2 regions of the Dietzia sp. NPDC055877 genome follow, and region 2 is predicted to be linked to the other one. Evidence: riboswitches for the same ligand, from Rfam matches in the RefSeq annotation. Region 2 holds a riboswitch; the other holds the start of a gene.
What was found. Region 2 has a riboswitch for cyclic di-AMP ahead of ACWGLC_RS08495 (C40 family peptidase). Riboswitches for the same ligand answer to the same signal wherever they lie in the genome.
Positions count from the first base shown of each region.

Region 1: another riboswitch for cyclic di-AMP. It lies ahead of ACWGLC_RS06350 (transglycosylase family protein); the one in region 2 lies ahead of ACWGLC_RS08495 (C40 family peptidase).

Region 1 covers NZ_JBSHCV010000004.1:32,069-37,309, forward strand. Annotated here, with positions in the region: gene ACWGLC_RS06340 (helicase-associated domain-containing protein) at 1-797, opposite strand, end outside; gene ACWGLC_RS06345 (hypothetical protein) at 914-1,111, shown strand; gene ACWGLC_RS06350 (transglycosylase family protein) at 1,244-1,876, opposite strand; cyclic di-AMP (ydaO/yuaA leader) riboswitch at 1,890-2,044, opposite strand; gene ACWGLC_RS06355 (hypothetical protein) at 2,225-2,527, opposite strand; gene ACWGLC_RS06360 (cold-shock protein) at 2,657-3,064, shown strand; gene ACWGLC_RS06365 (DUF2771 family protein) at 3,151-3,693, opposite strand; gene ACWGLC_RS06370 (MFS transporter) at 3,690-5,216, opposite strand; gene ACWGLC_RS06375 (glutaminyl-peptide cyclotransferase) at 5,209-5,241, opposite strand, start outside.
Region 2 covers NZ_JBSHCV010000005.1:180,190-187,961, forward strand. Annotated here, with positions in the region: gene ctaE (aa3-type cytochrome oxidase subunit III) at 1-250, opposite strand, end outside; gene trpD (anthranilate phosphoribosyltransferase) at 543-1,604, shown strand; gene ACWGLC_RS08490 (DEDD exonuclease domain-containing protein) at 1,655-3,304, opposite strand; cyclic di-AMP (ydaO/yuaA leader) riboswitch at 3,769-3,920, shown strand; gene ACWGLC_RS08495 (C40 family peptidase) at 3,933-4,538, shown strand; gene ACWGLC_RS08500 (NlpC/P60 family protein) at 4,706-5,845, shown strand; gene ACWGLC_RS08505 (glycosyltransferase family 4 protein) at 5,900-7,033, shown strand; gene ACWGLC_RS08510 (AMP-dependent synthetase/ligase) at 7,066-7,772, opposite strand, start outside.

The sequences.
Region 1 (5,241 bases), on a different contig from region 2:
GCTGCGGAAGCGGTGGCGGGACGCGCGCCGTGGCGCGCCCGGTCCAGGGCGTGGGCGCGCGGGATGACCACCTCGCCGGGGCCCGACCCGGCCCGGTCGCCGGCCGGGCCCCGGCCGCTGGGTCCGCTGGCGCCTGCGTCCCCGCCGGTGGTGATCTCGGCGAGGCCTGCGGCGGCGAGCTCGGCGGCCGCGGCCCGGACGGACTCGGACGCGCCGGATCCCAGCGCACCGACCGGGGAACGGCCGCGGGCGATCGCCTCGAGCACACCCGACGCCGGAGCGGACAATCCCGCCCACGCCTCCTCGAGCGAGGTCCCGGCGGGTTCGCCCGGGTGCGGCGCCACCACAGGTGCGGCAGAGATTGCCGACGCGGTGACCGGAACCAGCCGGGCACCGTCCTCCTCTCCCCAGATCAGGGCGAGGTCCCGGAGACGGGCGACGGCGGTGGGGAATGGGGCGGTGTCGTCGTCCTTGCGGTTTTTCTTTGACTTGTTGCTGCCGACCCCGAGACGTTCCGCGACCGCCGACAGGGGGACGGCCCCGGAATCGGCACCCAACGCGGCGGCCGTGGCCAGCACCAGTAGCTCCGGCCACGACAGCGTGCCCATCGCCCGCGCGGTGGACGCAGGCAACCGCAGCCGCGAGGCCAACACCTCCAGCGACGCGGGGGCGGGCGTGGCCACGTCCGGGCGCAGGGTGCACATGCGCACGAGGGCGTCGTCGGACTGCTCGGCGAGCCAGGCGGGAAAGCCCGGTTCGCCGGCGCTCGGGCGGGACGTGGCGCGGGAGGTCGACATGATCCGTCCCAGCCTAGTGACGTCGGCGCGGGTGTGCGCGCGTGCGCCGGGCGAGGGCCGTGACGGTATCCGACCCACTTGCTGACACAGTGCGCCCGAGGTGAGAGACTTGCAGCGTGGCTGCCAAGAAGAAACTGACCTATGACAACCCGGGATGGCCCGACGCCTCGTTCGGCGAGCACCCGGTCACCGAACTCGCCGCGCTGGTCGCGGGCGGACTGTCGCCGTTCGGCGAGGAGCGCTTCCCGCTCCCGCACGAGCGTCTGCACTACGTCCACCCGGAGACCGTGGTCAACAAGACCGTCCGGGCCTGACGCGGCGCCGACACAGCGGACAACGAAGGGCCGCCACTCCCTGGAGGGGGTGGCGGCCCTTTCGTGTGCGTCCGAACTAGGACGCGAGGCCCGTCGCGCCGTGGGTCGGTGGCCGACCCACGGCGTTGAGCATCAGTTCAGGTAGGTCGCGAAGAAGTTGTCGACCGCGTCCTGGTTGGCGGCGTAGGCGCTGTCGATGGCGTCCTGGTTGGCCTCGTAGGTCGGCAGGACCGGCAGCGCGATACCGCGGGCCACGGCCTCGTCGTGCAGCGTCTGGGCATGGTCGGAGGCGGTGACGGCCTCGGGGGCCTCCTCGGCCGCGGGAGCGGCCGGGGCCGGAGCCGGGTTCGGGGTGAGGTTGTTCACGTCACGCGGGGTCGGCGCGGAGTTCAGGCCCAGCTTGGACGAGCAGGCGGGCCAGGCGCCCCAGCCCTGGCCGGCCAGCGTCTTCTCGGCGATCGCGATCTGCTGCTCGCGCGAGGCCTGGTTGGCGGTCGGCGCGAACTGGGTGCCACCGTAGGCGGCCCAGGTGCCCTGCGAGAACTGCAGGCCGCCGTGGTAACCGTTGCCGGTGTTGATGCCCCAGTTGCCGCCGGACTCACACTGCGCGAGGCGGTCCCAGTCGGAATCCGGGGCGGCGTTGGCGCCGGGCGCGAAGGCCAGGCCGGCGGCCGAGAGGGCGGTGCCCGCGATGACGGCCTTGACGGCGGTCTTCGGCGCGGAGGAGGTGGTGGCGGCGCGGTGGCGTCCGGTGTTCGAGGTCATGTACGCGTCAGTCCTTTTCACTCTGTGCCTACGGGGTGAGCTGTCGGGTTCGGACGAGTGTGTCCGGCCGCCGCTGGCGGCTTCACCCCAAGGCGACCGTCTGGCCGCCGGGCCCGGCGTGGGCCCTGTCGGGTCCCCCGTCTCCGCCCGGTTAATGGATTGGTCACATCGGCCGCAGGGCGGAGTTCGGGGGTGCGTCCGATGCCAACTCGCTGACGAGTCTGGAAAGAACTGTAGCGGTTCGATGCGGGATCGTCACCATTCTGAAATAAAACCTGGTGGGACGGCGCGAATCGGTGAGTTGTTATCCCCCCGTTACCTGGGGCGTTACCACAAAGGTGCCGTTTGTCACACCTTCGGCGGACGTGAACCCAGAATCGCGTACAGGAGTCCCAGGACGAATCCGGTCGGTGTGAACAGCATCGCGACCAGGTAGAGGATGGTCGGCGCGTCCCGGCCGAGGATCAACGGGGTGCCCGCAGCGATGATCGTGAAGATCACGCCGATGCTGAAGATCACCATTGCGGTGATGAAGAGACCACGACGACGAGGCGCCGTGCTGCTCGCCCCGGTCACGGAAGGGGCGGCCTCGGACCCGGCCGGGGCCCAGGGGTCGGTGGCATCTGTCGGGCGCTGGTCGTCGGAGCTCACAGGGGGCAGGGTACCGCCCCCGCCGGGACGGGTACCAACGCGGATGGCTATGTGGGTAGGGGTATTGTCGGAGCATCAGTTGAGGTCGTGGTCGCGCAGGTGCGCGCCTGTGTCTAGAGGGGGATCGCGGTGCCCAGCGGCAAGGTAAAGTGGTTCGACGCGGAGAAGGGCTTCGGCTTCCTGTCCCAGGAGGGCGGGGAAGACGTCTACGTGCGCGCCGACGCGCTGCCCGCCGGGGTCGAGACGCTGCGCCCGCGTCAGCGCGTCGAGTTCGACATGGTCTCCGGCCGCCGCGGCCCGCAGGCACTGCGCGTGGTGGTCCACGACGAGCCCGCCACCGCCGGCGCCGAGGAGCGAACCCCGCGCACCGGCCCCCGCCGCTCGGCCGACGAACTCCACGGCATGGTCGAGGACATGATCAAGGTGCTCGAGTCGACCGTGCAGCCCGAGCTGCGCCGAGGCCACCGGCCCGACGCCAAGGTCTCCGGCCGGGTCGCCTCCGTGCTCCGCGCGGTCGCCCGCGAACTGGAGCCGTAGCTTCCGGCCGGATGGCAGTCAGATAGCTGAACACAGATGCCGTGACGGCGCCGATCGAGATGATCGGCGCCGTTTCGCGTGCCGGGTCAGTCGGCCGCGGTACCGGCGCTGGCGCCGGCTGCGTCGGCGTAGAGGAAGCTCATCGACCACTCGCCGTTGAGGATGGTCGGCTCGCCGGCGGCGTCGTAGACCACCGGGACCGAGCGGATGGCCAGGCCCTCGATGCGGCCCTCCTCCTCGGTCTCCACCGGGATCAGCAACTCGCTGGCGCTGTTCGCCTCGACCGTGAAGTCGCGGGTGCCACCCTCGCGCACCTCGTAGACGTTCAGCGTGGAGTCCTTCAGTTCGGTCGGCAGACGCACCGTCAGCGTGTGCTCGCCGTGGATCAGGAACTCGGGCACAGGGTTGGTGTATGAGTTACCGTCCAGGTCCGTGGCGGTGAACGGCAGCGCCGACTGCTGCCCCCGGTCGGTGGCCACGGTGATCTGCGGCAGCACCCCGAACCGCGCCTCCGACCCCTTCCACGCACCGACGATCGCGGAGATCATGATGATCACCCACGCCAGGATCGCCCAGGTGATCGGGCGGACGCGGAGGCCGGTCGATTCGGAATCGCTGCTGGAGGTCACGGCTCTATTCTGCCGACTTCGTCGTCGTCGGACTCATCGGGGTCACCAGGGGTGGGGTCCCCTGGGGCGTGGGGGACGCCGGGCTCGCGGGGTGAGTCGGGCGCGCGAGGTGCGCGGGGCGCGCCGGGACCGTCGGCGACGCGCGGCTCACCGGGGAAGCGGGGCCGGTTGCCGCCGAGGCCGGGCACGAGGGTCGAGCCGCGCGCGGTGAGCAGCGACTGGGTGAACATCACCGCGGACACCACGGCGACCACCGAGAAGCCGATCGTGAAGTCCGGCGGCAGCAGCACGCCCAGCGCCCCGCCGAACACCCAGGCCAGCTGCAGCGCCGTCTCCGAACGGCCGAACGCCGACGAGCGGGCGGCGTCGGGGATGTCGGTCTGGATCGAGGAGTCGAGAGCGACCTTGCCCAGCGCACTGCCGATCGCCGCGACGAGGGCGAACACCGCCGCCATCCAGAGGGAGCCCAGGAACGCGGCCACGACCGCCGTCGACAGTGCGGCACCCGCGGAGACGGTGGCGATCCGGCCCGGTCGGCCCAGCGGCAGACGCGCGCCCACGGCGTTGCCGGCGAAGGTCCCCAGGCCGCCCGCGGCGCCGGCGATGGCCAGCAGTCCGGCCTGCTCGATGGCGGAGGCGTTCTCCTGCGCCTTGGCCACGAACGCCAGGAACAGGGTGAGGAAGCCGGTCATGAACCGCATCAGCGCCTCGGCCCACAGAGTGGCCAGCACGCCCCGGCCCAGCGGGCGCGTGAGCACCGCCTTGAGCCCGCGCGTCAGCGAGCCGCGCTCGACGCGCAGGGTGGCCGACTCTTCGTCGTGGGAGGCCTCGGCGCGCGGGGGGATCGTCATGGCGACGTACGCGGCCACCAGCGCGACCGCGGCCAGCAGCCACAGCGCGGCCTGCGAGTGCCAGATCCACGCCACCGCCGCGGCGGCCGCGCCCGCCACGACGCTGCCGCAGACGTGACCCAGCACGGTCAGCCGCGAGTTGGTGCGCACCAGGTCCAGTGCGGGCGGCAGCACGTGCGGCGTGATGGACGCCTTGACCACCCCGAACGTCTTGGACAGTACGAGCATCCCGAGCGCCAGCGGATAGAGCAGCCACGAGTCGAAGTTCAGTGCCAGGATCACCGCGAGCACCGCGCGCAGGGTGAACGTCAGCGACACGGTCAGGCGGCGGCCGCTGCGCAGCCGGTCCAGGGCGGGCCCGATCACCGGTGCGATGAGCGCGAACGGCGCGACCGTCACCAGGAAATACAGGGCGACGTTGCCGCGCGACTCGGCGGTGGCGGCGGAGAAGAACAGGGTGTTGGCCAGCGCCACCGCGAGGATCGCGTCACAGGCGAAGTTCGCGACCGTGACGTAGCTCAGTGGTGCGAGCCCGGAGCGGTCGGCGCCGTCGGCGTGGAAGACGCGGCGGGCGCCCCGGCCGACCGAGCCGGCGGCGCGGCGCGTCGAGGCGGCGGCCCGCCGGGAGTTGCCCGCGGCGCGGCTGTCCGGGCCGGTGGCGGCCTCACGCACCGAGGCGCACCTCGTACATCGTCGG
Region 2 (7,772 bases):
AGGTGAACGACGACGCCACGAGGATGACGGTGATCGTCACGGCGAAGGGCACGTTGAGGTGCACCGGATAGGAGGGCCAGTCACCTCCCGAGTTCGCCTTGGAGACGAAGTACATCGCGAACAGGCCCGCGAAGAACATCAGCTCCTGGGACAGCCAGATGATGGTGCCCACACTGACCATGTTCGGCCGATTCAGCGAATGAACACGCTGGGCCATGGCCGATCCTGAGTTATCTACTGCGCTCGTCACGTGGCCAAGTATGACCCCTGAGGTGGGTGGAGTCTGCATGGACCCCCGAAATCGGCGTGTCCGCTCAGTGTTTCCGCAGGTCGTTTTCGAAACTTACTGGAAGCACCCCGGAAATCGTCCCCCTTGCAGGGGCTATCAGGGCACTCTCAGGCGTGCCTCCGGAACCTGCGTTCCGGTCTCATCCAGGGTGGGCGGTCGGCCCCGTCGGGCTGTGCGGTGGCACGATTGACGGCGAATGGTCGGCGTTGTCGAAGGCGTCGTGCGATCCGGTATTCGGAGGAGGTCGGTACACGTGGGCAGTTCGGCGACGTTCGACGGGGGGCACTCGTGGTCCGCGGTGCTCGGCACCCTGACCAGCGGTGAGGACCTCGATCCTGCCGCCGCCGGCTGGGCGATGGCCCGGATCATGGAGGGCGTCGCCTCCGACGCGCAGATCGGGGCATTCGGGGTCGCGCTCAAGATGAAGGGCGTGACGGGCCCGGAACTCGACGCGCTGTCCGCGACGATGCTCGATTACTCCCGCCGGGTACCCACCTCCCGCCCGTGTGTCGACATCGTGGGCACCGGCGGGGACCGTCAGGGGACGGTCAACATCTCCACCATGTCGTCGCTCGTGGTGAGCGCCTGCGGGGTACCGGTGGTCAAGCACGGCAACCGGGCCGCGTCGTCGAAGAGCGGCGGGGCCGACGTGCTGGAGGCGCTGGGGGTGGCGATCGACCTGGGGCCCGACGAGGTCGCCCGGTGCCTGGATGAGGTGGGGATCGCCTTCTGCTTCGCCCCCGTCTTCCATCCCGCCCTGCGCTTCGCGGCCGCGCCGCGCAAGGAGATCGGCATACCGACGGTGTTCAACATCCTCGGGCCGCTCACGAACCCGGCGTCCCCGATCGCGAATCTCATCGGGTGCGCGTTCGAGAATCTCATGCCGGTTATGGCCGAGGTGTTCGCGCGTCGGGAAAAGTCGGCCCTGGTCGTCCGCGGATCCGACGGGCTCGACGAGATCACCATGACCGGGGCGACACGCGTGTTGCGTGTCGCGGGCGGGCATGTCGACGAGGATTCAATCGAACCCGGGGATTTCGGCATGCAGACCTGCTCGATCGAGGAGTTGCGGGGCGGCGACGGCGAGCACAATGCGGGTGTTGCCCGCGATCTGCTCGCGGGCGTGAGAGGCCCGGTCCGTGATGCCGTGCTCCTGAACTCCGCGGCAGCCCTGGTGGCCTTCGACGGGCTGGACAGGGACGCGGACCTGGTGAGCGCCATGCGTTCTGCAGTGGATCGGGCGGCGGCGGCGATCGACGACGGCTCGGCGGCTCGGCTACTCGACACGTGGGCCCGGGTCAGTAGGGTTCGCTGACGCCGCTCTCCTGGGTGGGGGACCCGCGGCTGGCCCGTCCCTCGGGTGTGCTAACGCCCGCCGTTCGTCTCCGCGTGTTCCGACGCCGCGCGTTCGGCGCGCGAGGCCCAGTCGCTCACGGTGTGCGCGCCGTTCACGGGGAGTTGCCACGAGCCGGCGACGGACACGATGCGTGTGGGTGCGGAATCTATCCATCGGTGGACATTCCGCACCTGGTCCAGGGTCGCACCACCCAGCGGCCCGGGCCCGGGCCGCACTGACGTCGCCGCCGTGCGTAGCGCGTCGATGACCGGCATCGGCGAGGCGCCGGTGGGTACCGCTCCCGAGCCCGCGAGACGGCCGTGACGGATCACCGCCACCTCCCACCTCCCGCGGCCCGCTCTCTGGGCCAGGACCAGCTCGGTCAGGCCCGCGGTGGCAGCGAGTTCCTGGAGCCGGGTGAGGACACGGATGAGCATGGCGGTCCGGTCCCGTAGCCGGGCCGCGCGTTCGAAGCCGCCTTCCGCGGCGATGTCGTCCACTCTCGCCGTCAACGTCCGCAGGGGCCCGGAATCCTCTCCGGTCACCAGTGCGATCCAGTTCTGCGGTGTCGGTTCGGCCCCGAAGCCCATGACGAGGTCTTCCCATGCTGATCGCGCGTCCTCGGCTCGCCGGAACGGCCCCAACGCCAGATGGTCCTCCGGGATTCGGCTCACCCGTCCCTTCGTGCCCCGCCCGCGTGGTGGGGCGAGCCACCAGCCGCGCCGGGGAGCGCGGGACCGGCGGTTGAAGGGCGGTTGGAGCGAGTCGATCAACTGCTCTTCGACGCTCCATGCCTCGAGCAGGTGGGAGCACTCCACAGCCTCGACGGATTCCGCGAGTCCGACCATCGTTCGCATCCGCCCCCGAGTGTCACCGCCGGAGAAGTAGGAACGCGCTCGCCGCCGGACATCGACGGACGAGCCCACGTAGAGGGGGACGCCCTCACCGTCGCGGAAGACGTAGGCGCCGGAGCCGGTGGGCAGTGAGTCGGTGAGCGAGGCCCGACGACGGACCTCGGGGGACAATCGCCCGTCGTAGGAACGGAGCTCCGACAGCGTGGAGACCCCGCAGTCGCCCACCCTGGAGATGAGCGCGTGGAGGACGTCCACGGTCGCCCTGGCGTCCTGAAGGGCGCGGTGGTTCGGCTCGACGGCCGATCCGAGGTGCGCTGCGAGTGTCCCCAACCGGTGCCCCCGCGTCTCCCCGCTGTGCAGGATGCGGCGGGCGAGCGTGAGGGTGCACAGAGACAAGGGCTCGGGCCACTCGTTTCCTGTGGCGGATGCCGCTGCGCGAAGGAACCCGAGATCGAACCTGGCGTTGTGTGCCACCAGGACAGCTCCCCGGGAAAACTCGAGGAACGTCGCCATGACCTCGCCGAGCCGTGGCGCGTCCACGAGATCGCCGGGCAGGATCCCGGTGAGTCGGCTGATATGCGTGGGGAGGGGGCTGTCGATCGCGACGAAGGTGGACAGCTCCGCCTGTACTTCGCCGCCGCGTACCCGTACCGCGCCGACCTCGGTGATCTCATCGGTACCGGCTCGCGTGCCCGTCGTCTCCAGGTCGACGACGACGAAGGTGATCTCCGACAGCAGTGGTTCGAGCTCATCGAACGACGTCTGCACCCCCGGCGAGGTGGTCGACGGCGCCGATGCCGTCGGTGGAGAGATCGGTCGGGACATGCCGCAGACCGTAGCGTTCCGGTCCGACACTGCTGGCGCCCCGGCCGCTCGTCGAGGGGATGTCGTACCTGCTGTCTATGGTCCGGCCTGTCGGTCATCACGACACGCGGATCGCGGGTCGGTAACGGACGGGCAACGCGCCCGGGACGGAGTGTGAGATAGATCATGTTTTCATTGGACTGTGGACGATGCCCTGCGGCGGATCGCGGTTGCTCCGGATGTATCGTGGAGTTCCTGTGGTCGGAAAGCCCCCAGGTAGACGCCCTTTCTGCGGAGTCCTGCGGGTATGTTCTCGCCCCTGATGTCCGGTCTGCGATCGAGGTGCTGCGGGATGTCGGAATGGTCTCTTCCGTCGAGATCCTGGCTGCATTTCCCGCCGCATAGGCGATGGGCTGGACTTCGGCGAGACGTTTTCGTAACCTTTTCGAGACCTCGGAAGTCATCACCCGCCCACCGGTGGGGGGCCGAGGTCAACACCTAAGCACCGTCACGGTGCGCCGGGGAACCAAGAACTACTGGGGTGAATCGCCCGAGGGCCTCGAAGGTCCGAGAGTGTAGGACAGACTTCCGTGTCCGAACCCGTCAGCTAACCCGGTCGGTGTCGCAGGAAGAAAGAGGAAAGACTCTCGTGGGAGCCCACAGCATCAAGACCAGTTCGACCGGCCGTCGTGTGGCCGCAGCCGGACTGCTCGCCGCCGGAGCGGCCGTCGCCGGATCCGGTACCGCCGCCGCCGCACCCGTGACAGTCGACGTTCCCGTCGAGCTTCGTCTGCCGGGTGTGCCTTCTCAGGTCACCGTTGATCTGCCCGAGGGGATCGCCCTCCCCGCCGGTCTTCAGCAGGCCGCCGCGCCCGTGGAGGAGTTCGCAGCTCCCGCGCCGCAGGTCAGCACCGGCCAGAAGATCCTCGACGCGGCCTCGACCCGCGTCGGTTCCCCCTACGTCTGGGGCGCGACCGGGCCGGATTCCTTCGACTGCTCGGGCCTGACCTCGTGGGCGTACCAACAGGCCGGGATCTCCATTCCGCGCACCAGCCAGGCCCAGGTCGGTGGCGGCACCCAGGTCTCCAAGGCCGATCTGCAGCCGGGTGACATCGTCGCCTTCTACAGTGGCGCCAGCCACGTGGGCATCTACGCCGGTAACGGCCAGGTCGTTCACGCACCGTACTCCGGCACCTCGGTCAGCTACGCCCCGCTGGACTCCATGCCGTTCTACGGCGCGACCCGCTACTACTGATCGGGTCCCCCGCACTTCGCAGACCCCGCTGATCCTGGTGAGGAACCAGGACCAGCGGGGTCTTGTCGTCTGTAACATTCGTTTCCGGACACCCGATGCCACCCTTGACGTCCGTGATCGCGGACGGATCCGGCATCCCACCGATTCGAGAGTTCGACCCACATCAGATGACACGCAGTCTCATCGCGGCCGTCGGCGCGGCGACCGTGGCACTTTCGCTCACCTTCGGGGCTGTCGCGTCCGCGCAGCCGGCGCTTCCCGCCCCGCGGGTTCCTGCTGATGCCGTTCCCTCCGACGAGCCGGGGGGTGGGGACGATCAACTGGCCGGCGAGGCCGAGACCGACGATTCTCCGATGGCAGGAGGGAGCCGAGGCCTCGCGGACGCCGGGGAGGACCTCGCGGAGCTGTCGCGCTTGTCGGAAGAGGCCGGAGCGCTGGGCGAGGAACTCCACCTGGCCCGCGCGGAACTGGAGCGCTCGGTCGCCGATCGGGACCGCCTGGAACGTGCGGCGGGTGTCGCGGCGGCAGCCGCGGCGGCCGCGGACGGGACCGCTCGCCGGGACCAGTCACTCGTCGACCACCTGGCGGCGATGAGATATCGCGGCGGCGACACCGGCGCGACCCGTGCTGCCGTTCTCGCCGAGAGCCCGCGGGACCTGGTCCACCGACTCGATGCGCTCAGCCGTCTCTCCGGCGCCACCACCACGGCCCTGGACGCGTCCAGGGCCGCCTCTGTCGATGCCGCGAGGCTCCGGGAGGAGGCGACGGGGGCTGCTGATGCGGCGAGGGCGGTCGCAGAGGACACGCGGAAGAGGATGGAAGAGCTCGACCGGCGCTCGGATGAGATGCGGGCCCGGATGGACGAGGTCCGGCGGCGGGTCGACGCCCTGTCTGATTCCCAGCGCGCGCTGTGGATCGGCGGGCCGATGGTCCCGGACGGTTACGTCGCCCCTCCGGTCGACGGGATCAACTCCGCTGCACTCCGGACCGCTCTGACCCGGCTGGGGTCTCCGTACTCCTGGGGCGCCACCGGGCCGTCGGAGTTCGACTGTTCCGGGCTCATGGTGTGGTCGTACGCCCGGGAGGGCAAGACGCTGCCTCGCTCGAGTCAGGCGCAGGCCGCAGCCGGGGCGCCGGTCGCACCGGCGGACATGCAGCCGGGTGACCTGGTGATCTACTACCCGGGCGCCACGCACGTCGGAATGTACGCCGGTGACGGACTGGTTCTCCACGCACCGACCTACGGGGTCCCCGTCAAGCTCGAGAAGGTCGACGCGATGCCGATCAGCGGCATCCGCCGGTACTGAGAGAACGGCAGGTCGGGCGGGTGTCCGGCCTCCCGTGTGGCAGGCTCGGAGTCGATGACGAAGACCCTGCTGATCACCAACGACTACCCGCCGAGGCCCGGGGGCATCCAGTCGTACCTCGAGACGTATCTGGAACACCTCGACCCTGACGACGTCGCGGTGTTGGCGTCGACCTTCCGCGGTGACGAATCCACCCGATACGACGAGTCGAAGCCGTATCTGGTGGAGCGGGTGCCGACGGAGATGCTGCTGCCGACGCCGGATCTGGCCGGTCGGGCCCGCCGCCTGGCCGAGGACTTCGGCGCCAGCACCATCTGGTTCGGCGCGGCCGCCCCACTGGCCGCGATGGCCCCGGTACTGAGGGCCGGGCCGGTGAACCGCATCGTGGCCAGCACCCACGGGCACGAGGTGGGATGGTCGATGCTGCCCGGCTCTCGGCAGGTACTCCGGGTGATCGGCGACTCCACGGACGCCGTGACCTACGTCAGCGACTACACCCGCCGCCGGTTCGCGTCCGCATTCGGGCCGAGGGCCAGGTTGGTGCACCAGCCCGGAGGGGTCGACACGGACCGGTTCCGTCCGGGCCCGTCGGCCCGGAAGGCGATCCGTCAGCGCTATGGGGTGGCCGATCGTGACGTAATTGTGTGCTTGTCCCGTCTCGTGCCGCGAAAAGGCCAGGACATGCTGATCAGGGCCCTGCCGGAGATCGCCCGACGGGTGCCGGGGGCGGTGCTCGTCGTAGTCGGGGGAGGCCCGTACCGGCGAACACTCGAAGGCCTGGCGCGGCGTCACGGCGTCACCGACCGCGTGATCTTCACCGGTCGCATCCCCGCCGAGGAGATCGTCGACCACCACCGCATGGCGGACGTCTTCGCCATGCCCTGCCGCACGCGCGGTGGCGGGCTGGACGTGGAGGGCCTGGGGATCGTCTATCTGGAGGCCTCCGCGTGCGGCGTGCCCGTGGTGGCTGGCCGGAGCGGGGGAGCGCCGGAAACCGTCCAGAACGGCCGTACCGGGTCGGTCGTGGACGGTACCTCCGTCGCCGAGATCGTCGATTCGGTGGCCGGGATCCTCGAGGACAGGCCCCGGGCGTCCGCGATGGGGATGCGGGGGCGCAACTGGGCGCTGGATCGCTGGCGCTGGCAGGACTTGGCCAGAGACATGGAACGCGTGCTCTCGGGGGACTGACCCGGGAGCACGCGTTCCGTGCGGGCGCCGTATCAGGCGTAGAGGGCCTCGATCTGCCGGGCGTACTTCTGGTGCACCACGTTCCGCTTGACCTTGAGCGAGGCCGTCAGTTCACCGGTCTCCTCCGTGAACTGGTCCGGCAGCACGTGGTACTTCTTGATCGACTCGGTGTGCGAGACCGAACGGTTGGCCCGCGCCACGGTCTGCTCGAGGTGCTCGATCAGGCCTGCGTCCTTGAGCAGGTCGTAGAGCGAACCGGTCTTGCCGTGATGGTGCTTCCACCGCTCGAGCGCCTCGGGGTCGAGCGTGAGCAGCACGGAGATGAACGGCTGCCCGTCGCCTACGCACACCGCCTCGGAGATCAACGGATCGGCTCGGAGCGCGTCCTCGAGCTGGTTGGGGGCGACGTTCTTGCCTCCGGCGGTGACGATGATCTCCTTCTTGCGGCCGGTGATCGTCAGGAATCCGTTCTCGTCGAGCGTGCCGAGATCGCCGGTACGGAACCAGTCGCCGGCGAATGATTCGGCCGTCGCCTTCTCGTTCTGCCAGTACCCGGAGGCTACGACGGGACCGCTGACCTCCACCTCGCCGTCAGCGGCGATGCGCACCGCGCAGCCCGGTAGCGGCTGCCCGACGCTGCCGATCCGCATGCGTCCGGGCGTGTTCACCGTGATGGCCGCGCACGTCTCGGTCAGGCCGTAGCCCTCGAAGATGTTGACCCCGATGCCGTCGAAGAAAT